3 regions of the Streptomyces sp. NPDC085931 genome follow, and region 1 is predicted to be linked to each of the others. Evidence: riboswitches for the same ligand, from Rfam matches in the RefSeq annotation. Region 1 holds a riboswitch; each other region holds the start of a gene.
What was found. Region 1 has a riboswitch for cobalamin ahead of ACIGAN_RS15150 (energy-coupling factor ABC transporter permease). Riboswitches for the same ligand answer to the same signal wherever they lie in the genome.
Positions count from the first base shown of each region.

Region 2: another riboswitch for cobalamin. It lies ahead of ACIGAN_RS24365 (ABC transporter substrate-binding protein); the one in region 1 lies ahead of ACIGAN_RS15150 (energy-coupling factor ABC transporter permease).
Region 3: another riboswitch for cobalamin. It lies ahead of ACIGAN_RS01435 ((2Fe-2S) ferredoxin domain-containing protein); the one in region 1 lies ahead of ACIGAN_RS15150 (energy-coupling factor ABC transporter permease).

Region 1 is NZ_JBITSK010000006.1:387,544-395,357, forward strand. Features, by position in the region: gene ACIGAN_RS15115 (SpoIIE family protein phosphatase) at 1-1,121, opposite strand, end outside; gene ACIGAN_RS15120 (alpha/beta fold hydrolase) at 1,121-1,924, opposite strand; gene ACIGAN_RS15125 (maleylpyruvate isomerase N-terminal domain-containing protein) at 1,985-2,641, opposite strand; gene ACIGAN_RS15130 (amidinotransferase) at 2,814-3,980, shown strand; gene ACIGAN_RS15135 (ATP-binding cassette domain-containing protein) at 3,968-4,855, opposite strand; gene cbiQ (cobalt ECF transporter T component CbiQ) at 4,852-5,601, opposite strand; gene ACIGAN_RS15145 (energy-coupling factor ABC transporter substrate-binding protein) at 5,608-5,976, opposite strand; gene ACIGAN_RS15150 (energy-coupling factor ABC transporter permease) at 5,973-6,668, opposite strand; cobalamin riboswitch at 6,698-6,883, opposite strand; gene ACIGAN_RS15155 (serine/threonine-protein kinase) at 6,962-7,814, opposite strand, start outside.
Region 2 is NZ_JBITSK010000012.1:5,015-12,828, reverse strand. Features, by position in the region: gene ACIGAN_RS24390 (YigZ family protein) at 41-667, opposite strand; gene ACIGAN_RS24385 (SixA phosphatase family protein) at 695-1,237, opposite strand; gene ACIGAN_RS24380 (hypothetical protein) at 1,237-2,151, opposite strand; gene ACIGAN_RS24375 (ABC transporter ATP-binding protein) at 2,209-3,036, opposite strand; gene ACIGAN_RS24370 (FecCD family ABC transporter permease) at 3,138-4,190, opposite strand; gene ACIGAN_RS24365 (ABC transporter substrate-binding protein) at 4,187-5,206, opposite strand; cobalamin riboswitch at 5,277-5,467, opposite strand; gene ACIGAN_RS24360 (CoA-binding protein) at 5,550-5,978, shown strand; gene ACIGAN_RS24355 (4-hydroxybenzoate 3-monooxygenase) at 6,044-7,267, shown strand; gene ACIGAN_RS24350 (ArsR/SmtB family transcription factor) at 7,389-7,748, opposite strand; gene ACIGAN_RS24345 (cation diffusion facilitator family transporter) at 7,811-7,814, shown strand, end outside.
Region 3 is NZ_JBITSK010000001.1:337,655-345,468, forward strand. Features, by position in the region: gene ACIGAN_RS01425 (ABC transporter substrate-binding protein) at 1-800, shown strand, start outside; gene ACIGAN_RS01430 (iron ABC transporter permease) at 809-2,881, shown strand; gene ACIGAN_RS01435 ((2Fe-2S) ferredoxin domain-containing protein) at 2,889-3,287, opposite strand; cobalamin riboswitch at 3,350-3,475, opposite strand; gene ACIGAN_RS01440 (IucA/IucC family protein) at 3,525-5,057, opposite strand; gene ACIGAN_RS01445 (IucA/IucC family protein) at 5,158-6,651, shown strand; gene ACIGAN_RS01450 (VWA domain-containing protein) at 6,696-7,814, shown strand, end outside.

The DNA.
Region 1 (7,814 bases):
ACGAGCGTGTCGCCGGGGTGCAGGACGGTCGAGGCGGTGCCGATCGGCGCGTCGGTCAGCACCCCGACGAGCAGGCCGCCCGGGGTCGGCAGGTACGCGGCGCTGCCGTCGGAGCGCAGGACGAGAGCCGGCGGGTGTCCGCCGGAAGCGAGCCGCACCAGCGCCGGGCCGTGCTCGCCCGCCGGCTCGACGATGCCGAAGATGCACGTGCAGTACCGGGGGTTTCCGTCGCCCGTGTACCGCTCGTGCAGCACGGCGTTGAGCGTGGCCAGGGCCGACGCGGGCTCGGGGTCGTGGTGCGCCGCGGCCCGCAGGGTGTAGCGCGTCAGCGAGGTGAGGGAGGCGGCCTCCGGCCCCTTGCCGCACACGTCGCCGAGGAAGAACGCCCACCGGTCGCCGGCCACCGGGAACAGGTCGTAGAAGTCGCCGCCCAGCCGGTCCGGCGAGGCCGTGTGGTAATGGACGGCCGTCTCCAGGCCCGGCACGGCCGGCAGCGAGTCCGGCACCAGGGACTGCTGCAGGACGGCGAGCGCGGCGGCCAGCCGGGCCCGGTCGGCCTCGGCCTGCCGCCGGGCCGCCTCGGCCTCGGCCCGGGCCCGTTCCGCCTCGGCCCGGGCCCGTTCCGCCTCGGCCCGGGCCCGCTCGGCCTCCTCACGGCGGCGCAGCAGTTCCTCCTCGTAGGCACGGCGGTCGGAGGCGTCGAAGACCGTGGTGCGGATCAGCAGCGGCTCGCCCTCGGTGCCGCGCTTGACCACGGCGGACACCAGCACCGGCAGCCGGCCGCCGCCCTCGCGCCGCAGCTCCAGGGCGATCCCGCGCAGTTCGCCCTGCATGCGCAGCAGCGGCGCGAAGTGCGTCTCGTGGTACAGCCGGCCGCCGACGGTGAGCAGGTCCGCGAAACGCTTGCGCCCCACCACGGCCTCGCGGTCCAGCCCAAGCCAGTCCAGCAACGTCGCGTTGATCTTGGCGATGGTGCCGTCCATCAGCGTGGACAGATAGCCGCAGGGGGCCGACTCGTACAGGTCCTCGGCGCTGTCCTCCAGCAGGGCGGTGAAGGCCGCGTCCGTGCTCGTCCCGTCCCCGGCCCCGGTGGGCTCCGGCAGACCACCCGTGCGGCACATCACTTGAGGGACTCCAGGAAGTCGAGGATCGCCTCGGCGGTGGCCTCGGGCGCGCTCAGCTGCGGGCAGTGCCCGGTGGCGTCCAGCGTGACCAGACGGGAGGAGGGAATCGCCGCGTGGACGTACGCGCCGACCTCGCGGGGCGCGATGGCGTCCTGCTCGCACTCCAGCACCAGGGTCGGCACATCGACGCCCTTGAGGTCGTCGCGGCTGTCGGTCAGGAACGTCGTACGGGCGAAGACGCGGGCGATGTCCGGGTCGGTGGCGCAGAAGCTGTTGGTCAGTTCCCGGCCCAGCTCCGGGCGGTCCGGGTTGCCCATGATCACCGGGGCCATGGCGGAGGACCAGCCCAGGTAGTTGGCCTCCAGGGAGGCCAGCAGCTCGTCGATGTCCTCGGTGCTGAAGCCGCCGCGGTAGTCCCCGCTGTCGATGTAGCAGGGCGAGGGCGTCACCATCACCAGGGCCCCGATCCGCTCGGGCGCGGCCTGCGCGGCGAGCACGCCCACCATGGCGCTGACCGAGTGCCCCACGAACACCGCCTGCCGCAGCCCGAGCTCCTCGCAGACCTCCACGACGTCGCGGGCGTAGCCGTGCAGCGAGGAGTATCGCTCCTCGCTCCACGCCGCCAGGTCCGACTTGCCCGAGCCGACGTAGTCGAACAGCACCACGCGGTAGCGCTCGGCCAGCACCGGCGCCACCAGACGCCACATGTTCTGGTCACAGCCGAACCCGTGTGCCAGGAGAAGCACCGGGGCGTCCTCGGGACCGGTGACGTTCACGTGGTTCCTGCGGCGGATGTCCATACCGGCCATGCTCCCACCTCGTCCGGAAAGGATCGACGGCGGCCCTCGCAACAGGCGTTTTCAGCCGAGGAACAGCGGGAGGCGGCCGGCCAGCTCCCCGAGCGCGGCCCGCTCCGCCTCGGCCGGCGCCCGCCTCCCCGTGCCGATCAGCAGCGCGTCCACGTCGGAGAACGAGGCGGGGAAGGCGCCGCCCGCGATCCGCTCCAGCAGCTCGCGGGCCCGCGTGAGCGTCGCCGCCGGGGGCTGCCGGGGGTCCGGGAGGTGGGCGATCAGGTCCAGGTGGTGCAGCGTCCACTCCAGCACGTACACCGAGAGGTAGTCGGCCACCGTGAGGACCTCGTCGCGGGTGCCGACCCGGCCGGCCGGATCGGCGAGCCGGGCGGCGCGGCCGGCGGCGGAGCCCACGTCGTCCAGGTGGAACTTCAGCAGGTGCGGCTCCTGGTAGGCGGCGGCCAGCCGCACCGTCAGCGCGTCGAGCGGGTCCTCGCCGGTCGGCGGGGTGTCGGAGACCTCCCAGTAGGTCACCGCGTCCCGGGTCGGCTCCCGGTCGGACGGGGTGGCGAGGGTGATCAGGACGTCCTGCGCGTCGATGACCAGGTGGCACACCAGGTCCCGCACCAGCCAGCCGGCGCAGCCGGACGGCCGGGTGAAGTCCTCGTCGGTCAGGTCGGCGACGGCCGCGCGCAGCGCCGCCCAGGAGGTCGAGAAAGGATCCACCTCGGCAACGTAGTGAAGTGCCCGAAGGCGGGCAACCGTATTGCACGGCCGGCCCGCCCGCGCGGGTGCCGGAGCCCCCGTGCGACGGCTGAGGGCACACTCCGGCGGGCCGCCCCGCGCCGTGCCACAGCGCGGCGTGCCACCGAAGCGTGCGACCGGAAGAGTGGTGAGCATGGCGGTCACAGAGAGCCCCGGTACGGTCACCGCCGCCGACGCGGCCGTGCAGCACCCCGCCCCGGCCGGCCCCGGCGCGCAGGACCTGGCCCGGCCGGTCAACTCGCACAACGAGTGGGATCCGCTGGAGGAGATCATCGTCGGGCGTCTGGAGGGCGCGACGATCCCCTCCGGCCACCCGGTGGTCACCTGCAACGTGCCGCCCTGGGCCGGGCGCCTGCAGGGGCTCGCCGCGGGGCTGCGCTATCCGCGGCTGCTGGTCGAGCAGGCCCAGCAGGAGATCGACGCCTTCGTCGCCCTGCTGGAATCCCTCGGGGTCACGGTCCGCCGTCCGGACGCGGTCGACCACAAGCGCCGCTTCGGCACACCCGACTGGTCCTCACGCGGCTTCTGCAACACCTGCCCGCGGGACAGCATGCTGGTGATCGGTGACGAGATCATCGAGACGCCCATGGCCTGGCCGTGCCGCTACTTCGAGACGCACTCCTACCGGCCGATCCTCAAGGACTACTTCCGGCGCGGCGCGCGCTGGACGGCGGCGCCCAAACCGCAGCTGACGGACGAGCTGTTCGATCCGGACTTCCGGGTCCCGCAGGACGGCGAACCGATGCGGTACATCCTCACCGAGTTCGAGCCCGTCTTCGACGCGGCGGACTTCGTCCGGGCCGGGCGCGATCTGTTCGTGACGCGCAGCAACGTCACCAACGCGATGGGCATCGACTGGCTGCGCCGCCACCTCGGCCCCGAGTACCGCATCCACGAGATCCCCAGCCGCTGCCGTACGCCCATGCACATCGACACCACGTTCGTGCTGCTCGCCCCCGGCAAGGTGCTGATCAACCCCGAGTACATCGACCCCGACCACCTCCCCGACGTCCTCGACTCCTGGGACGTGCTGGTCGCGCCCGAACCGGACCCGATCGACGAGCGGCTGCTCAAGGTCACCTCGATGTGCGGCAAGTGGCTCAGCATGAACGTGCTCATGGTCGACGAGAAGCGGGTCATCGCCGAACGGCACCACACCGGCATGCTGCGCGCCCTGGAGCAGTGGGGCTTCGAGCCGATCCCCTGCGACCTGCTGCACTACGCACCCTTCGGCGGCTCGTTCCACTGCGCGACCCTGGACGTGCGGCGCCGCGGCACGCTCCAGTCCTACTTCGACTGACCGCGCCGGGACACCACGCCCGGGGCCCCGGCCGCCCCCGGCCGCCCGGTGGCCAGGGCGGCGAGTTCGGCGGGCGTGCGCGGCCCCGGGTCCGTGCCGGCCAGCAACCCCTGGGCGCGCAGCAGTTCGGCCGCGGCGGCGCCCCACGGCAGCCGCAGCCCCGCCGCGCGCAGCAGGTCCGTGCGGGCCAGCACCGTGGGCGCGGGGCCGGTGCGGACGCCGGACGGGGTGAGCAGCGCCGCGTCGTCGGCCCAGGCCAGCGCGAGATCCACGTCGTGGGTGGCCATCACCACCGTGGTGCCGGTGGCGCGGAGCCCGTCGAGCGTGGCGAGGAGCCGTTCCTGCCCGTCGGGGTCGAGTCCGGCCGTCGGCTCGTCGAGGATCAGGACCCGGGGCCGCATGGCGACCGCGCCCGCGATGGCCGTGCGCTTGCGCTGCCCGTAGGAGAGCAGGTGCGTGGGGCGGTCGGCCAGGGCGGTGATGTCCAGGGCGGCGAGCGCCTCCGCCACCCGCGCCCGCACCCGGGCGTGGTCCAGGCCGAGATTGAGCGGACCGAACGACACGTCCTGCTCGACCGAGGCGGCGAACAGCTGGTCGTCCGGGTCCTGCACCACCAGCTGCACGGTCGTGCGCAGCCGGGTCAGGCCCTTGCGGTCGTACGTCACCGGCTGCCCGTCGACCGTCAGCCGGCCCTCGTGCGGCCTCAGTCCGCCGCTCAGCAGGCGCATCAGGGTCGTCTTGCCGCTGCCGTTGCGGCCGAGCAGCGCCAGCGCGCGCCCCTCACGGATGTCGAAGTCGAGGCCGCTGAGCACGGGCGGGCCGTCCTCGTAGCCGAAGGACGCGCCGCGCAGGGCGACGAGGGCGGGCTCGCTCATGTCAGCGGCCTTTCCAGGACGAAGGTCAGGACGGTCAGCGCCACGAGCAGGGCACCACCGGCGGCCGTGAAGCGGGCGGAGACCCGGGCCTGCGGCACCAGCACGCGCAGGGTGCCGTCGTAGCCGCGCCCGGCGAGTCCGGCCTGCAGGCGGGCGGCACGGTCGAAGGCCCGCACGAACGCGGTGGCGCCCAGACCGGCCAGGGAGCGCCATTCCGCGGCCCGGCTGGTGTGGCCGAGCCGCGCGGCCTGGGCCTCCCGGACGCGGCGCACGGTGTCCAGCAGCAGGAAGCTCATCCGGTACGTCACCAGCGCCACGTCGACGACCGGCGCGGGCACCCCGGCCCGGACCAGCCGCGGCAGCAGATCGGACAGGGGGGTGGTGAAGGCGAACAGCAGCACGCCCAGGGAGGCCGCCGAGGTGCGCAGCAGCAACTCCCCGGCCCGCACGGGACCGTCACCGGCGAGGGAGACGAAACCGTCCGGGCCGCCGATCCGGACCAGCAGCGGGAGCGCGCCGGTGACGCAGAAGCCCAGCGGCACCCGGTAGGCCCGCCACAGCCGCCGGCCCGGCACGCCCGCCGGCCCCAGCAGCAGCGCCAGGGCCGTCACCAGCACCAGCGCCGCGCCCGGCCAGGGCGGCAGCGAGATCGCGAGCACGGTGAGACCGAGCCCGAGCACGGCCTTGTCCACGGGGTGGCGGCGGCGCCAGCGGCTGCTGTGCGCCGCCGCGTCGATCGGCAGCACCCGGGCTCAGTCCCGGCCGTCGGCGGGCTTCCCGGCCGCGCCGGCGGGCGCGCTCCCGGCTTCCCGCTCCAGCGCGCGCTGTTCGCCCTGGCGCCGTCCCCGGCGCAGGCCGAAGTAGTAGGCGAGGACACCGGCGCCGAGCGCGGCCTGGAGGGAGAACAGGGCCGACTCGATCTCCCCGGACGGCGGTTCGTACAGCGGGGAGAACCACGGCTCGTAGTCCGGCTCGATCTCGGTGATCGCGGTCTCGGCCTCGCCGTCGGCGCCCGCGAACGGCTCGTCCTTGTGGTCGCCGAGGCCGAGGGCCAGCGGCAGCACCGCCAGGGCGGCCACGACGAGCAGCAGCAGCAGGTTGATCCTCGTGTTCCGGCTCATCGCGCCACCGCCTCCGTCCGGGCCTCGCGCGCGCCGGACAGCACGCCCAGCCGGGACAGTTCACCCTTGCTGGACTGCACCAGCAGCCGCATCACGAGCACCGTCAGCAGCCCTTCGCTGACCGCGAGGGGGAGCTGGGTGACGGCGAAGATGGACCCGAACTTGCCGAGCGCGCCCAGGAATCCGCTGCCCGGGTCGGGGAAGGCGAGCGCCAGCTGCACGCTGGTGACGCAGTAGGTGGACAGGTCGGCGACGAACGCCCCGCAGAACACGGTCACCATGAGCGGCACGCCGTAGCGGCGCAGCAGCCGGTAGACGGCGTAGCCGGCCCAGGGCCCGACGATCGCCATGGAGAAGACGTTGGCGCCGAGCGTGGTGAGCCCGCCGTGCGCCAGCAGCAGCGCCTGGAACAGCAGGGTGATGGTGCCCAGCACCGCCATCACGGGCGGCCGGAACAGGATGGCCCCCAGACCGGTGCCCGTGGGGTGCGAGCAACTGCCGGTGACGGACGGCAGTTTCAGCGCCGACAGGACGAACGTGAAGGCACCGGAGGCTCCGAGGAGCAGGGTGCTCTCGGGGTGCTCGCGCACTTCACGGGTGAGTGACCGGACTCCGTGGACGACGAACGGCGCCGACGCGACGCCCCAGGCGGCCGCGTGCACCGGAGGCAGAAAACCCTCGGCTATGTGCATGGCTCAGCAGACCCTCTCCAGCACCTCGTGGATGGTTGACGCGCCTTGGCCGGTCTCCTGGCTGACGGGTACCACCGCCCGGACTCCGCCTTCCCGGGTCACGAGGACCCAGTGGCTGCCCGCGAGGGCCGGAGCCGGACTTCCCGATTCACAGTGGCGAGGGCCGCACCGGCATCACACCGGATTTCCCGTTCACCAAGGCGTGGTGACAATAAGGCCGCCGTAAGGGCGATGACAAGCCGCCCCAGGGGGCGCGCGAGGGGGCGCCCGCTCGCACACCGGCGCAGGCCCGCTCAGTCGTCTCCCTCGGCACCGTCGTCGTCCGCGTCCTCCCCGCCGTCCGCCGGGACCTGCGCAGGCCGCTGCCCCGGCTGCTCCACCTGTTCCACGCCGCCCGCGCCCGGCTCCCGTGCCGGGCTCGACGGGCCGGGCGTCGGCTCGGCCGGGCCCGGGGCGGCGGGCGCCTCGGGGGACGGGGTGACATCGCCCACGGTGCCGGCGGCCGGCGTCGCGCCGCTCCCCGCGGTGGACGTCACCGGTCCGGCGGAGGCCGCGGACCTCGGCTCCGCGGGGGCCGCCGGACTGCTCGCGGACGGGGAGGCGTCGGGTTCGGTGCCCTTCGTCGCGGTGTCCTCGGGCGCGAACCACACCATGCCGAGGTACATCGCCGCGAGGAACAGGGCCGCGGCGGCGGCCGTGACCGCCAGACGCGACCGGCCGTCCGAGCCGCCCCGCGCACGGTTGGCCGCCCCGCCCCGCGCCCGACTGCCCGTCCCGCCCAGGGCGCGGGTGCCCGGCCCGCCCTGCGGACCGCTGCCCGTCCCGCCGCGCGGCGCCGCGCGGCGGGCCCGCCCGCCCGGGGCGGTGCGCGACCCCGTGGGCAGCGCGTACGTGACCGGGGCGCCGGTCCCGGCCGGTGCGTGGGCCCCCGGGACCGGGGACGGCGCCGGGGAGGTCGCCGGGGACGCGGCCGCCGGCAGCGGCTCGGGCCGGCCCTGCCAGGCACCGCCGGCGAACCACTCGGCGGCCTGCTGGGCCGACGGCCGGTCCTCGGGCTGCTTGGCGAGCAGCCCCAGCAGGTAGTTCTCGAACGCCGGCGGCAGACCGGCGACGCCGAGCTCGCGGGGCGGCACGGGGGCGGCGTCG
Region 2 (7,814 bases), on a different contig from region 1:
GCCACGAAAGCGACCGTTATGACCGCTTCGGGGCGGAACGTCAGGCGTCCCCGTAGGCCTCGCCGCCCGCCTCGAACCCCGCCGTGCCGGAGGTCACGTCGGCGAGCCAGGCCCGGAACGGCTGGACGTCGGCGTCCGGAAGGGCGATCTCGATGGTGACCGCCTCGCCGTAGCGCACGTCCCGGACCTCGCGTCCGGTGGCGCGCAGCTCATTCTCCAGCTTCCCGGCCCGCTGGTGGTCGACGGTGACCGTGGCGAGGCGGAACCTGCGGCGGGTGCGCGTGCCGAGGGCGTCCAGGGCCTCGCCGACCGCCCCGCCGTACGCGCGGATGAGACCGCCCGCGCCGAGTTTGACCCCGCCGTAGTAGCGGGTGACGACCGCGACGACGTACCGCATGTCGCGGCGCAGCAGCATCTGGAGCATGGGGACGCCGGCGGTGCCGCCGGGTTCGCCGTCGTCGCTCGCCTTCTGCACGGAGGCGTCGGCGCCGATGACGTAGGCCCAGCAGTTGTGGGTGGCGTCGGCGTGCTCCTTGCGGACCGCGGCGACGAACGCCTGGGCCTCCTGCTCGGTGGCCGCCGGTGCGAGGGAGCACAGGAAGCGGGAGCGGTTGACCTCGGTCTCGTGCACGCCCGCGCGGGCGACCGTGCGGTATTCGTCCTGCATCGGGCCAGCCTATGCGCGAGCCCGGGGCTACTTCCGCGCGCCTCGGGGCACGGTCACGGACGTCAGCAGCGCCGTGCCGGGCCCGAGGTCCCGCCAGGTCGCGCCGCGCCAGGACAGGACGGCGATCGCCGAGGTGGGGAACTTGGTGCGGACCCGTTCCAGGGTGTCGTCGAGGCCGTCGCGCGCCAGGGCGAGGACCAGTTCCTCGAGGCCGGGGTTGTGGCCGATCAGCAGCAGCGTCTCCACCTCGGCGGGCACCTCCCGCGCGACGGCCAGCAGACCGGCGGGCCCGGCGGCGTACAGGCGCCGGTCGTGGCGGACCGGCGGGGGCGTGCCCCACTCGGCGGCGGCCAGCCCCCAGGTGCGGCGGGCGCGTACGGCGGTGGAGCACAGGGCGAGGTCGGGCAGGCAGTCGGCCTCGGCCAGGGCCCGTCCGGCGGCGGGGGCGTCGCGGCGGCCGCGGGGGGCCAGGGGCCGTTCGTGGTCGGCGACGTCCACGGGCCAGGCGGACTTGGCGTGCCGCAGCACGACCAGGCGGCGCAGCGGACCGGTTCCGGCACGTTCGATCATCAGGAGCTTCCCAGGTCGCGGGTGAGGTCGAGGCCGAGGAGCCGGTCGGCGTGGGCGTAGGTCTCGAAGCGGGCGCCGTCCGGCAGTTCCGGGTCGCTCTCCACCCGGCGCAGGACCTCCAGCACCCCGGGCACGTCGAGGTCGTCCTCCCAGGCGTCGCGCAGCCGGGCCCGCACGTCGTCGGGGACGGGTCGCGACGGCCGCCGGGCCCACCGGGCGACCGCCGCGCGCCAGCGGGCGAGGGTGGTACGTGCCTCGCCCAGCGCGGCCCCGTCCAGCCGGACGCCGACGCTGTGATGCCGCGCGAACAGGGCGAGCCGCACAGCGGCGGGGTCGGCGGGGCCGGCCGCGTCGGAGGGACCGGCCTCGTCGGTGAGGCGGGCCTCGCCGGAGGGGTCGGGCAGGCCGGAGGGGCCGAGCGGGTCGGCCGGGCCCGGCCGTACGGACGCGTCGGAGGAGCCGAGGGAGCCGAACGGGCCGGATGGCCCGACCAGGCGGAGAGGGCCGGGCGGGTCCGGTCGTACCGGTGCCACGGCGATGCGCAGGCCGTCCGGTGCCGGGCCGCCCTCGGCCGCCACGTGGACGACCTGGGCCTCACCGAGCCCCGCGCCGACATCGTGGCTGTCCTCGAAGAGACGGATGCCGAGGGCCGCGGCCCGGGCCCGCAGCTCGGCCTGGCGGTGACCGCCGGTCAGCAGGGCCCACACGGGTGTGCCGCCGATCTCCAGGGCCCGCACGAGCAGGTCCGCGACCAGCAGCACCCGCAGGTCCGTCGGTTCGGAGCCGGACGCGTGCACCTCCACGCGCGTCAGGCCCCGGCGGGCCGGGGCGGCGGCGGCCGGCTCGCCGGTACGGGCGTCGATGATGCGCAGCACGAGGCGAGCGTAGGCGGGCGGGCCCGCCCGCGCAGTCATGCGCGCCGTTTTCCGGTCACCTCGGCCCACCCGTCCCGCCACGGAGTGAGCCGTCGCTCAGTCCAGCGTGCCCAGGAACCGCACGTGGGGGCGCCCCTCGGGGCCGTCCGGGTGGACGGCGGCCCGCACCCCGTACACCTCGGCGATCAGCTCCTCGGTGAGGACGTCCGCCGGTGTCCCGCCCGCGACGACCCGCCCCGCGCACAGCACGACGACCCGGTCGCAGTACATCGCCGCGAGGTTGAGGTCGTGCAGGGCGACCACGGTGGTGACCGGCAGCCGCGCGACCAGGGCGAGCAGGCCGAGCTGGTGGTGGATGTCGAGGTGGTTGGTGGGCTCGTCCAGGAGGAGTTCGCGGGGCTCCTGGGCGAGCGCGCGGGCGATCTGGACGCGCTGGCGCTCGCCACCGGAGAGGGTGTGCCAGCGCCGGCCGGCGCGATCGGCGAGGCCGGTGCGCTCCAGGGCGGCCCGCACGGCACGCTCGTCGTCCGCCGAGGCGGGTGTCCAGGCCCGCCGGTGCGGGATGCGGCCCAGCCGTACGACGTCCTCCACCGTCAGGTCGGCCTGGGTGTCCGACTGCTGCTCGACGACGGCGAGGCGGCGGGCCACGGTACGGCGGGGCAGGTCGCCCAGCGGTGTGCCGTCGAGGGTGACGACCCCCGCGGTCGGGGCGAGCAGTCCGGCCAGCAGCCGCAGGAGCGTGGACTTGCCGGAGCCGTTGGGGCCGAGCACGCCGAGGGTGGAGCCGGGCTCCGGCGCGAGGACGACACCGTCGAGGATGAGGCGTCCGTCGGTCCGACGCCCGACCCGCTCGGCCCGCAGCCCGTCGCCCTGACAGCCGGCCCGCTCAGCCCTCTCATCCCGCTCAGCCCTCTCACCTGGCACCCCGTCAGGGAGCCCGGCCCGCTCGAGCCCTTCGCCCCGCGCCTCACCCGCGCTGCGCCCGGCCCGGCGGTCGGCGGCCCCCGCTCCCGCTCCCGTCCCGCTCACCGCGTCCTCCGGGTCCGGTACAGCACGGCCACGAACGCCGGGACCCCGATCAGCGAGGTCACCACGCCCACCGGCACCTCCCGGGGATCCAGGACGGTCCGGGCCAGCGTGTCCACCCACACCAGGAACACCGCACCGGCCAGCGCCGTGACCGGCAGCAGCCGGGCGTGCCCGGGCCCGGCCAGCGCCCGGGCGGCGTGCGGCAGGACCAGCCCGACGAAGCCGATCGCGCCGGCCGAGCTGACCAGCGCGGCCGTGAGCAGGGCCGTGACGCACAGCAGCACCAGGCGGGTGCGGGCCACGGACACCCCGAGCGCGGCCGCCGCGTCCTGGCCGAAGGCGAAGGCGTCGAGGGTACGGGCGTAGGCGAGGCACACCACCAGGGCCACGGCCAGCACCGCCAGGCACAGCCACACGTCGGTCCAGCCGACGCCGCCGAGGGAGCCCAGGAGCCAGAACAGCACGCCCCGGGTCGTCTCGGCGTCGGCGGAGGTCATCACCACGAAGGACGTGAGCGCCGAGAACAGCTGCATGGCGGCGACCCCGGCGAGGACCACCCGGTCGGTGCTGCCGCCCAGGGTGTGGCTGAGCAGCAGGACCAGCGCGAAGGAGACCAGCGCCCCGATGAAGGCGCCCGCGGAGACGGAGACGGCACCGCCGCCCGCGCCGAGCACGACGACGAGGACCGCGCCGGTGGAGGCGCCCGAGGAGACCCCGAGCACGAAGGGGTCGGCGAGCGGGTTGCGCAGCAGCGACTGCATCACCGCCCCGCACACGGCGAGTCCGGCTCCGCAGACGGCGGCGAGCAGGGTGCGCGGCAGCCGCAGCTGCCAGACGATGCCGTCCCGGATCGGTGTCAGGCCGGAATGGCCGAGGCCGAGATGGGCGGCCACCACGGACCACACGTCACCGACCCCGATGTCGGCGGGGCCGATGGTGATGGCGATCGCGAGGGAGGCGGCGAGTGCGACAGCCCCGGCCGCGCCCAGGGCGAGCCCGGCCCCGCGGCGGGACCGGGCCCCGGCGTCCGGAAGGCCCGGGGCGGTCACTTCACCAGGCCGAACCGGCGCAGCCCGGCGGCGACGCGCTCCACGCCCTCCACCGTGCGGATGGTCGGGTTCATGGCCTGGCCGCTGAGCAGCACGTACCGCTTGTGCCGGACGGCGTCCATGTTCTTCGTGGCCGGGTTGGACTCCAGGAAGGCGATCTTCTTCGCGGCCGACTCGGCGGTCTGCGACGTGCGGGTCAGGTCGCCGATGACGAGGACGTCGGGGTCGCGGTCGGCGACCGTCTCCCAGTTGATCTGCGGCCACTCCTGGTGTGTGTCGTCGAAGACGTTCCTCGCGCCGAGGGAGCGGGTGATGATGCCGGGCGCCCCGCAACAGCCCGCCATGTAGGGCGACTCGGAGTTGGCGAACCAGTACAGGAGGGTCACGTCGGAGGCGTCGACCCCCGCGGTGGCCTTCTCCATCCGCTGCCGGAGGGAGGCCACGAGCTCGTCGCCGCGCTCCTTCACGCCGAAGACGGCCGCGAGGTCGCGCACTTCCCCGTAGACCGCGTCCATGCCGAGAGCCTTGTCGCGGGCGCCGTCACCGCCGCCCGAGTTGTCCTTGCCGGCGCAGTCGGACGGGGAGACGTAGGTCGGGACGCCGAGCTTTTCGAACTGCTCGCGTGTGGCGACGCCGCCCTGGCCGAGGGTGGAGACGAAGGAGGCGGTGACGAAGTCCGGGTCCGCGTCCAGGACCCGCTCGAAGGAGGGGGTGCCGTCGGCGATGCGCGGCACGCGCGCGTTGTCCTTCTCCAGTCCCTTCAGCACGGGGTCGGTCCAGGTGGCCGTGCCCGCGAGGCGGTCGGCGAGGCCGAGGGGGAGCAGGATCTCGGTGCTGCCCTGGTCGAGGGAGACGGCGTGCCGGGGCGGGGCGCCGACCCGCACCTCGTGGCCGCAGTTGACGAGGGTGGCCGCGGCGGCCTTCGCTGGGGCGGGCTCGGCGTCGCCGCAGCCGGTCAGGAGCAGGGAGCCGGCCGCGAGCAGCACGGCGGCACGGGCGGGTGGGGCGAGGGGCACGGGGAACCAGTCCTCAGTCGTCGAGGGCCCGATCGCGGAGCCCGGTCGTACGGTGCTCCCCCGCCGCGCACCGGCCGCGGGGGCCGCCAGCAGGTCTTCGGACTCGGGTTCACCCGGAGCGGAGCGCCTTCCCGGACGTCCGTGCCGGAGTCCAGTGGCCGAGGCCCCGCCCGTCCCCCTCACCGCTGCGCGTCAGTTCCGGATTTCCACCGGATTCCCTGACCCACGTACATGGGTTCGACTGGCCTCGGCAAGCTATCACGGCGGTTCGCGGGGAATCAGCGCGCGCCCCGCGTCGTTGCCCGGACAGCAGTTCAGCCACGACGTTCCGAGGAGGCCGCCGGTGTACGGCGACGACGCAACGGTCCGCAGGATTCTCGACGAGCTCGGCGACACCTGGGCCGTGGTGGGCCTGTCGTCCAACCGGCAGCGCGCGGCGTACGGCGTCGCGGCCGTGCTCCAGCGCTACGGCAAGCGGGTCGTGCCGGTGCATCCGAAGGCCGAGCCGGTGCACGGCGAGCAGGGGTACGCGAGCCTGGCGGACATCCCCTTCGACGTGGACGTCGTGGACGTCTTCGTCAACAGCGAGCTGGCCGGAGCCGTCGCGGACGAGGCGGTCGCCAAGGGCGCCGAGGGCGTCTGGTTCCAGCTGGGCGTCGTCGACGAGGCGGCTTTCGAGCGGACCCGGGCCGCGGGCTTGGAGATGGTGATGGACCGCTGCCCGGCGATCGAGATCCCGCGGCTCGGCCGGGGCGGCGCGCAGGGTTCCTGAGGCGCTCCCCGGACGGGCGCCCCGAACGTGCCCGTCCCCGGGCGGGGGCCTCCATAATGAGCGGCATGACCCAGCCACCGCCGCCTGCCGACTCCGGCGCCCCGCAACGCGTTCCGGTCGTCATCGTGGGCGCCGGCCCCGCCGGTCTGACCGTCGGCAACATCCTGCAGGCCGCCGGGGTGGACTGCCTGGTCCTGGAGACCGAGACGCGCAAGTTCATCGAACAGCGGCCCCGGGCCGGGGTCATCGAGGAGTGGGCCGTACGGGGGCTGGAGAAGCGGGGCCTCGCCCGCAATCTGCTGGACCGGGCGGAACTGCACACCGCGTGCGAGTTCCGCTTCGACGGGGAGCGCTACCGCTTCTCCTACGGCGAGCTGACGGGCAGCCATCACTTCGTCTACCCGCAGCCGTTGCTGGTGACGGACCTGGTCCGCGAGTACGCCGAAGTGCGCGGCGGCCGGATCGTCTTCGGCGTCCGGGACGTACGGTTGCACGACCTCGACTCCGACCGGCCCTCGGTGTCGTACGCCTGCCCGGACACGGGCGAACGGCAGGTCGTGCGCACGGAGTTCGTCGCCGGGTGCGACGGGGCGCGCGGGGTGACCCGGGCGTCGCTGCCCCCGGACCGGGTCCGGATCGCCCGGCACGACTACGGCATCGGCTGGCTGGCCCTGCTCGCCGAGGCCCCGCCGTCCGCGGACTGCGTGCTGTTCGGCTGTCACGCCCGCGGGTTCGCCGGCCAGATGCCGCGCAGCCCGGAGGTGACCCGCTACTACCTGCAGTGCCCGCCGGGCGACGACCCGGAGAACTGGCCGCACGAGCGGGTCTGGGCGGAGCTCCGGGAGCGGCTCGGGGCGTCCGGCGCGCCGCCGCTGACGGAGGGGCGGCTGATCGAGAAGCGTGTGCTGGACATGCACGACTACGTGGTCGAGCCGATGGTGCACGGCCGGCTCTTCCTGGCCGGTGACGCGGCCCATCTGGTCGCGCCCATCGCCGCCAAGGGCATGAACCTCGCCCTGCACGACGCCTTCCTGCTGGGTGACGCGCTGGTGGACCGGCTGACCCGGGGCGAGGGCGGCGGCCTGGCCGGCTATGCCCGGGCCTGTCTGCGGCGCGTGTGGGACTACCAGGAGTTCTCGCAGTGGCTGTCCGAGGTGTACCACGGCACGGCGGCGGGTGATCCGTTCCGCGCGGGCACCACGCTGGCCCGGCTGCGCCGCCTGTTCACCTCGCCCGCGGCGGCGGCCGCCTTCGCCGAGCAGTACCTGGGGACGGCCGCACGCTACTGACTTGTCGTGCGACGGCCGCACGATACTGACTCGGTCGTGCGACGGCCACGCGCTATGGACTCGGTCGTGCGACGGCCGCGCGGTCCTGACTCAGTCCTACGACGCGCCGCGCGGTCCTGACTCAGTCGTGCGGGGGACGGTCGGCGATCCGGTGGTCCGCCACGTTCAGCGCCTCGTCCACGAGCCGGCGCAGATGGCCGTCGCGGAGTGAGTAGACGACCCGGCGGCCCTCCTTGCGGGTGTTCACCAGGCCGGCCAGGCGCAGTCGGGCCAGGTGCTGGCTGACGGCCGGGCGGGCCGCCCCGCACGCCTCGGTGAGCGTCGTGACATCGGCCTCTCCCCCGCTCAGCACGTGCAGCAGGGCGAGCCGGGTCCGGTCCCCGAGCAGCGCCAGCCGTTCGGCGGCCAGCGCGAACTGCTCCTCGCCGGGGCTGCGCTGATGCGCATGGTGCGCAGATGACAGGTGCATGCGTGCGCTCATACGCACATAATGGCGCCGAGGACGCGTGCGCGTCCACTCGCCCGCACCGGAAGGGAACCCCCGTGA
Region 3 (7,814 bases), on a different contig from region 1:
AGTGGAACGAGGTCGAGAGCCTGATCACCCTCGGCGTCGACCCCGTGGGCGTGGCCGACGTCAAGGGCTACAAGACCTGGGACAGCGCCGTCCCGCTGAAGAACGAGCCCAAGGACATCGGCACCCGCGGCGAGCCGAGCATGGACACCATCGCCTCGCTCTCCCCCGACCTGATCGTGGCCAGCTCCGACCTGCCGGACGCGGCCGTGAAGCAGCTGCGGAAGATCGCGCCGGTCCTGGAGATCAAGTCGGCCGATGCCGCCGACCAGATCGGGCAGATGTTCGAGAACCTCGACCTGATCGCGAAGGCCACCGGCACCACCGACAGGGCCGAGGCCGCCCGCGAGAGCTTCGACGCCAAGGTCGCCGCGGGCCGCAAGACCCTCGCCGATGCCGAGCTCGGCGGCAGCTCCGTCGCCTTCGCGGACGGCTACGTGACGTCCAACCAGGTCTCCATCCGTCCGTACACCAGCGGCTCGCTCATCGGCTCCGTCAACGAAAAGCTCGGCCTGAAGAACGCCTGGAAGGTCAAGGGCGACCCGGCCTACGGCCTGGGCACCACCGACGTCGAGGGCCTGACCGCCCTGCCGAAGGACACCGCGTTCGCCTACATCGGCAACGACGGCGACAAGGCCAGCAACCCGTTCGCCGGGCAGCTGAAGAAGAACGCCGTGTGGAGCTCCCTGCCGTTCGTCAAGGCCGGCGACGTGCACCGGCTGCCCGACGGCATCTGGATGTTCGGCGGTCCCGGCTCGATGGAGGCGTACATCGACGCCCTCGTCGCAGCGCTGACGAAGTAACGCCCGCCATGGCCGTCACCGAAGCGCCCCCCGCCGTCCGTCCCACGGCGGCCGCGTCCCGGACGGGCGCGGCCGCGGTGACGGCCGGGCTCGTCCTCCTCGTCGCCGCCCTCGCGGTCGCCGACATCACCCAGGGCACCGCCGCCGTCGGACCGGCGCAGGTGCTCAAGGCCCTGACCGGGCAGGCCGATCCGGGCGACGCCTCGGTGGTGATCGCCTCCCGGCTGCCGCGCATGGCCGCCGGGATCCTGGTCGGCGTCGTCCTCGGCATCGCGGGCGCCGTCCTGCAGGCCGTCAGCCGCAACGTGCTCGCCTCGCCCGACACCCTCGCGGTCAACGCCGGTTCGTACCTGGCGCTCGGACTGGTCGGCGCCACCGGCGTCTCCCTGCCCCTGCTGGCCTCCTCGGGCGTGGCCTTCGCGGGCGGGCTGGTGGCCGCGGCCGTGGTGCTCGCCCTGTCCGGCCTCGGCACCGGCACCGTACGGCTGGTCCTGGCCGGCACCGCGCTCGCGCTGGGCCTGAACTCCCTGACGGAAGGGCTGCTGCTGCTGTTCCCGCAGCAGACGGAGGGCCTCTACCAGTGGAACCAGGGCAGCATCGGCCAGAACGGTTTCGACGGTGTCCTGCAGATGCTGCCCGTCGCCCTGGTGGGGCTCGCCGGGCTGCTGCTGGTCGCCCGCCGGGTCGACGCGCTCGCCCTCGGCGACGACGCCGCGCGCGGTCTCGGCGTGCCGGTGCACGCCACCCGCGTCACGGTGGTGGTGCTGGCGGCGCTGCTGTCCGCGGCGGCCGTCACGCTCGCCGGTCCGCTCGGCTACGTCGGGCTCTGCGCGCCCGCCCTGGTCCGTCCGCTGGCCCGCCGGTTCCGGGGCTTCACCCGCGCGCGGGCGGCGCTGCCCGCGGCCGGGCTGGCCGGGGCGGCGCTGGTGCTCGGCTCGGACGTGCTGCTGCGGTCCCTGATCCCGGCGGACACGGCGGTGGGTGTGCCCACCGGCATCGTCACCAGCCTGGTCGGGGCCGTGTTCCTGGTGGCGACGGCCCTGCGGCTGCGGGACACCGCCGGGGTGGAGCCACCGGACCGGCTGCGCATCCCCGGCCGGACGGCGTTCCTGGTCACGGTGGGGACCCTGGCCGCCGCGGTGGTGGCCGTCGCCCTCGCCGGTGTCCTGCTGGGCGACACCAAGCTCCTGCTCGGCGACGTCGCCAACTGGGCGCAGGGCCGGGCCGGCCGGACCGTCTCCTTCGTCCTGGACACCCGGGTGCCGCGGGTGCTCGCCGCCCTCTGCGCGGGTGCCGCGCTCGCCCTGGCCGGCACGCTGGTGCAGGCCGTGACCCGCAACCCGCTGGCGGAGCCCGGGGTGCTGGGCGTCTCCGGCGGCGCCGCGCTCGGTGCCGTGCTGCTGGTGACCACCGTGCCCGCCGCCGGTTCCTGGGGTGTCGCGGGGGCCGCCTTCGCGGGTGCGGCCCTGGCCTCCGCCCTCGTCTTCGGGCTCGCCGCCCGGGGCGGCTACCAGCAGAGCCGGCTGGTCCTCGTCGGCATCGGCGTGGCGGCCGGGTCGACGGCCCTGATCAGCCTGCTCATCGTGCTGACCGACCCGTTCAACGCCACCAAGGCGCTGACCTGGCTGTCCGGTTCGACGTACGGGCGCACCACGGCGGACGTGGTGCCCGTGGCGCTCGTGCTGGCCCTGGGGGTGGCCGTCGCGGTCGCCCGGCGCACCGAGCTGGACCTCGTCTCGCTGGACGGGGACACCCCGCGTCTGCTCGGGCTCGCACTGCCCCGGGCCCGGCTCGGCTTCCTGGTGGTGGGCGTGCTGCTGGCGGCGACCGCCGTGGCCTCGGCCGGCACCATCGGCTTCGTGGGCCTCGTCGCGCCGCACGCGGCCCGGGCCCTGGTGGGCCGGCGGCACGTCCGGGTGGTGCCGGTGGCCGTGCTGCTCGGCGCCGCGCTCGTCGGCACGGCCGACCTGCTGGGCCGGACCGTGATCGCCCCGGCCCAGCTGGGCGCCGGTCTGATGACGGCCGTGATCGGCACGCCGTACTTCCTGTGGCTGCTGGTCCGGAGCCGGCGGGCGGCCTGAGGCCGTGTCAGGCGCGGTCGCCGTCCCGTCGCGCCCGCGGGCTGAAGACGTACAGGCCGAGGATGTCCGGCAGCGGGGCGACGCCCGGGCCGCCGGCCCGCACCCAGGCCACGACGTCCTCGGTGGCGGCCGGGTCGTTGACCAGGCCGAGCCAGACCGGGCGGGCGCCGGCGGCCCGGCCCGCGGCGGACGGCTGCACGACGACGACGTTGGCCTGGTCGCAGACGTCGAGGCAGTCGGAGATCCGCACCGGCGCCGCCGCGCGCAGGCGCGCGGTCTGGGCCGCGTGGTCGACGCCTCTCACCTTGGGGCTGCCGCAGCAGCAGTCCCGGCAGACGACGACCCGGCAGGGCGGGGCATCGCCGCGGGGGTCGTCCAGGGGTTCGCCGGCCGGCGTCGCGGGCATGCCGCACCTGCCCTCTCTCCGGGGAGATCCGCCCCGGTGGTCCGTGGAGGAGGCGACCGCGTGAGTCTCCTGGCTCTCGGGTCGCCGCCGGTCCCGGCCTTCCCACCCGCTTGCGGGCAGTGGCCTGTCGGGACCGGCTCGCCGATCACAGTGGCGGGACCGCGCCGGATTCACACCGGCTTCCTCGTCCGCCGTCGCCCTTGTCGCCGGTCATCATTCCACGGGGCCGCGCCGGGGTCAGGACCGCCTGAGCGGGTTCGGCAGCGGCAGGTAGCGGGCGTCGGCGCCGTCCGCGCCCGTCCAGCGCAGCAGCAGGTTCGTCTTGGCGGGCAGGGTCGGGGAGGCGAGCAAGGCCGGGATCTCCGGCAGGTCGTGCCGGGCGAGTGCGCGGCGGACGGCGGGCCAGGGGTCGAAGCCGGGCCGGCGTTCGGCGAGGGCACCGGCGATCTCGGTGAGGTGGTTGACGAGCAGGCAGTACACCAGCCGTTCCCAGCCGGCCGCGCGCTCCACGTCCGGCAGCAGCTTGACGCCCTCGGCGTCCCGGTACAGCACCTGCACGGGCATGCCGGCCGTGTCCACGGCGACCAGCGTGTTCTGCAGATGGGCCTCGACGACGACGCCGTGGCCTGCGAAGGCCGCCAGGACCGGGGGCACGGCGTGCGCCAGATAGGCCTCCCACCAGGGCTCCGGGTCGGTGACCCGGTCGAGCGGGTTGCCGTCGAAGCCCTCGACGAGGGCGGCCGCGAGCAGCGGGGTCGCCCCGGGCACGAGGCGGCCGGTGAAGCCGTCGCGGACCAGGACGGCGAGGGCCTCGAAAGAGAAGCCGGCGGTGCGGTACCCGCGGTCGCCGAGCCAGCCGGGCGGGCCGTCGTACGCCGCGAAGGCCGCGCTCGTGGCGGAGTCGGTCCGGCGCAGGGCGAGCAGGTCGTGGCGCCAGAGCCGGCGGATGTCGTTGGTGATGCGCACGTCCAGGCTGAACTTCAAAAACAGGTCCCGCTCGGGGGCGTAGACGGTGCGGATCGCGGCCGTCGGCCAGGTGTCGAAGGCCGTGGTGCCGAGCCGGAGGAGTCTGCCGTCCGCGAAGGCGGGGGCCAGCTCCCGGGCGGCCAGGTCGAGCTGCCAGGGGTGGGCCGGGAGCAGCCGGTAGCCGGGCGGTGCCGTGCCGAGGGCGTCGAGCGCCGTAGTGTCGCCGTCCTCCACGACGGTGTCCTCGCGCAGGCCGAGCAGGACCAGCGGGAAGCGGGCGTACGCCTCGGGCGCGTACGGCAGCCAGGCCGCGGCGGGGCCGCCGCCGCGGGCCTTGGGGGCGGGGTGGTGCGTGTGGCCGGTGAGCAGGCACTGCTCGGACCGCCGGTAGAGGTCCTCGGGCGGGGTGGCCCCGGCGCGGGCGGCGAGCAGCGCGGCGATCACGTCCCGGCTGTCGGTCATCTCGGCGGGCAGGCCGGGATTGTCCACGCCGGTGCGCCGGCGCAGTTCCGCGGCGACCAGGCCGACCAGCTCGGCGTGGCCGAGGCGCCGCCAGGTGCCCGCCGCCTCGATCTCGGGCTCGGCGGGCCGCCGGGTGCCGCGCACGCGCAGCAGGCGGTCCGCTCCGGGCAGGTGGTGGACGCGGTGTCCGTCCTCCTCGCGCACCGGCCGGGCGACCTCGCGCAGCAGGCAGTTGAGCAGGGGCACGGCGGCGTACGCGTCGGCGAGAGAGCCGATGGCCGGGTCGTCACCGTGGGCCGAGTCGTCGTCGGCGGGCGGGGGCATGAGGTCCACGCGTTCCACTCGTCCCTACGGTCCTTCCAGCGTTCCGGGCGGAGATGATCAGTATGTCGGTCGTCGCCATTCCGCTGTGACGCCCTATTCGTACCCGAGGAGTCCGCCCGTGCACCGTCCCCCCAGCGCCGAGACCGAGGTCGCCGACGAGCTGTCCGTCGTCCGGCCCGGACTCCTGCCGCGCTACGAGGCCGAACTGCCCGGCGCCCGGGCGGCCGTGCTGTCCCGCCTGTGGCGTGGCCTGACCCATGATCCACTGCCCTGGGTGACCGGCGTGGAGCGGGGCCGGGACGGGCTGGCCCTGTCCCTCGCCGACGGCCGCCGGCTGCACGGTCCGCTGCCCGATCCGTACGCGACCGGGGCGTATGTCACGGCCGTGCGGCTCGACGGGACGGAGTACGCCGATCCGGCACGGCTGATGACCGGCCTGGGCGTGCCGCACTCGGCCTCCTTCGCGGCCGAACTCGGGCACAGCGTCGCCTCGCTGGCGCTGTCCAGGGCGGGGCAGGAGGAGGACCGCCGGGCGTGGCCGCGGCGGGACTGGGAGTGGGAGCAGCGGATCGTCGACGGGCACCCGTTCCACCCGACCTGCCGCTCCCGGCCCGGTTTCTCGGTCGCCGAACAGCTGGCCTACGGGCCGGAGCACCGGCCGGTGGTGGAGCTGGGGCTGGTGCCGGTGCCGGAGGAGGAGTGCCTGGTCACCGGTGGGTGGCCGGAGGACCTGCGGGACGGGGGGCGCGTGCTGCTGCCGGTGCACCCCTGGCAGGCGGCGCACGTGCTGAAGCGGTCGTGCGAGGTGAGCCGTCCGGCGCATCCGCTGATGTCCCTGCGGACGCTCGCCCTGCCCGGCGGGCCGCATGTGAAGACCTCGCTGAGCGCCCGGCTGACGTCCTCGGTGCGGGACATCTCGCTGCCTTCGGTCGCCGCCTCCGCGCTGCTGTCGGACTTCGCCGCGCTCCCGGCCGCGCGCACGGACGGGCTGCTGCACGTCACCCGCACCCTGGGCGCGGCGGCGGCCGGCTCGCCCGACTTCGCGGCCGTGCTGCGTCAGTCGCCGCAGGTGTACGCGGGCGGCGGTGAGCGGGTGCTGCCGGTGGCCGCGCTCGCCACCACCGAACTGCCCCGGTCCGCCGCCTGGCTGGCCGGGTTCGCCCGTCTCGCCCTCACGGTCGGGCTGCGGCTGCTGGAACTGGGCGTGGCCCTCGAGGCGCACGGCCAGAACCTCCTGGTCGTCCTCTCGGCGGCGGGCGAGCCGCTGCGGCTGGTCTACCGCGATCTGGCCGACATCCGCGTGAGTCCGGCCCGTCTCGCCCGGCACGGCATCGCGGTGCCCGAGCTGCCCGCCCGCATGGTCACGGACGACGAACGCACCCTGCGCCGCAAGCTGTTCGGTTCCCTGGTGGCGGGCGCGCTGGCCGGGACGGCCGGGTCGTACGAGGCGCTCGCGGCGGCACTGGAGGCGGCCCTGGGGGACCTGCCGGACACCGCGGACGTCGCGGCCCTGCGGGCTGAGCCCCTGCCCACGAAGGCGCTGACGCTGATGCGGCTCTCGCCGCGCACGCCCGGGGACCAGTGGGCGGAGCTGCCCAATCCGCTGCGCTGAGGGCCGTTTTGGAGGACGGCCCGAGTGATCAATAGGATCCGCCGATGATCACACGTACACGGCTGGCGGCGGGCGCCTGTGCCCTGCTCGCCGCCCTGACCGCCGGGATCGCCCTCCCGGCCGGGGCGGCCGCCGGTGAACCCACGGGCCGGGACGCCCCCAAGGTCGACCTCGTCCTCGATGTGAGCGGCTCGATGCGGGCCCGGGACATCGACGGACAGTCGCGGATGGCCGCCGCGAAGCAGGCGTTCAGCGACGTGCTGGACGCGACGCCCGAGGAGGTCGAGCTCGGTATCCGCACCCTCGGCGCGAACTACCCCGGCGACGACCGCCGAACCGGCTGCAAGGACACCGCGCAGCTCTACCCGGTCGGGCCGCTCGACCGCACCGAGGCGAAGGCGGCCGTCGCCACCCTCGCCCCGACCGGCTGGACGCCGATCGGACCGGCCCTGCTGAAGGCGGCCGGTGACCTGGACGGCGGTGACGGCTCCAAGCGCATCGTGCTGATCAGCGACGGAGAGGACACCTGCGCCCCGCTCGACCCGTGCGAGGTCGCCCGCGAGATCGCCGCCAAGGGCATCGGCCTGACCATCGACACGCTCGGCCTGGTGCCGACGGCGAAGCTGAGCCGGCAGCTGAGCTGCATCGCCGAGGCCACCGGCGGCACCTACACCTCGGTGCGGCACCAGGACGAACTCACCGACCGGGTGAACGAGTTGGTGGACCGGGCGGCCGACCCGGTGGTGACGCCGGTGCCGGCCGAGGGCGCGGACCGGTGCGCCGGGGCTCCGGCCCTGAAGCCGGGCCTGTACACCGACCGGGAGGGGTTCGGGCAGCAGCGCTGGTACCGGGTGGACCTCCCGCCGGGCAAGGAGCTGCGCGCGTCGGTGAGCGTGGCGGCCGACCGGGCCGTGAACCCCGGCTACGGCGTGCTGCTGCGGGCCGTCACGCTCAAGGGCCGGGAGATCGTGCGCGGCGAGGCGGCGGGCACCGGCCGTACGGATGTGATCTCGACGGGTCTGCGCTATCCGAAGGCCGGGGGCGACGAGGAAGGCGCTCCCGCCGAGGCGGTCTGCCTGGCGGTCTCGCACTCCTTCTCGGCGGCCTCCGGCGTGAAGACCACGCCCGGTCTGCCGCTGGAGCTGACCGTCGACGTGGTGGAC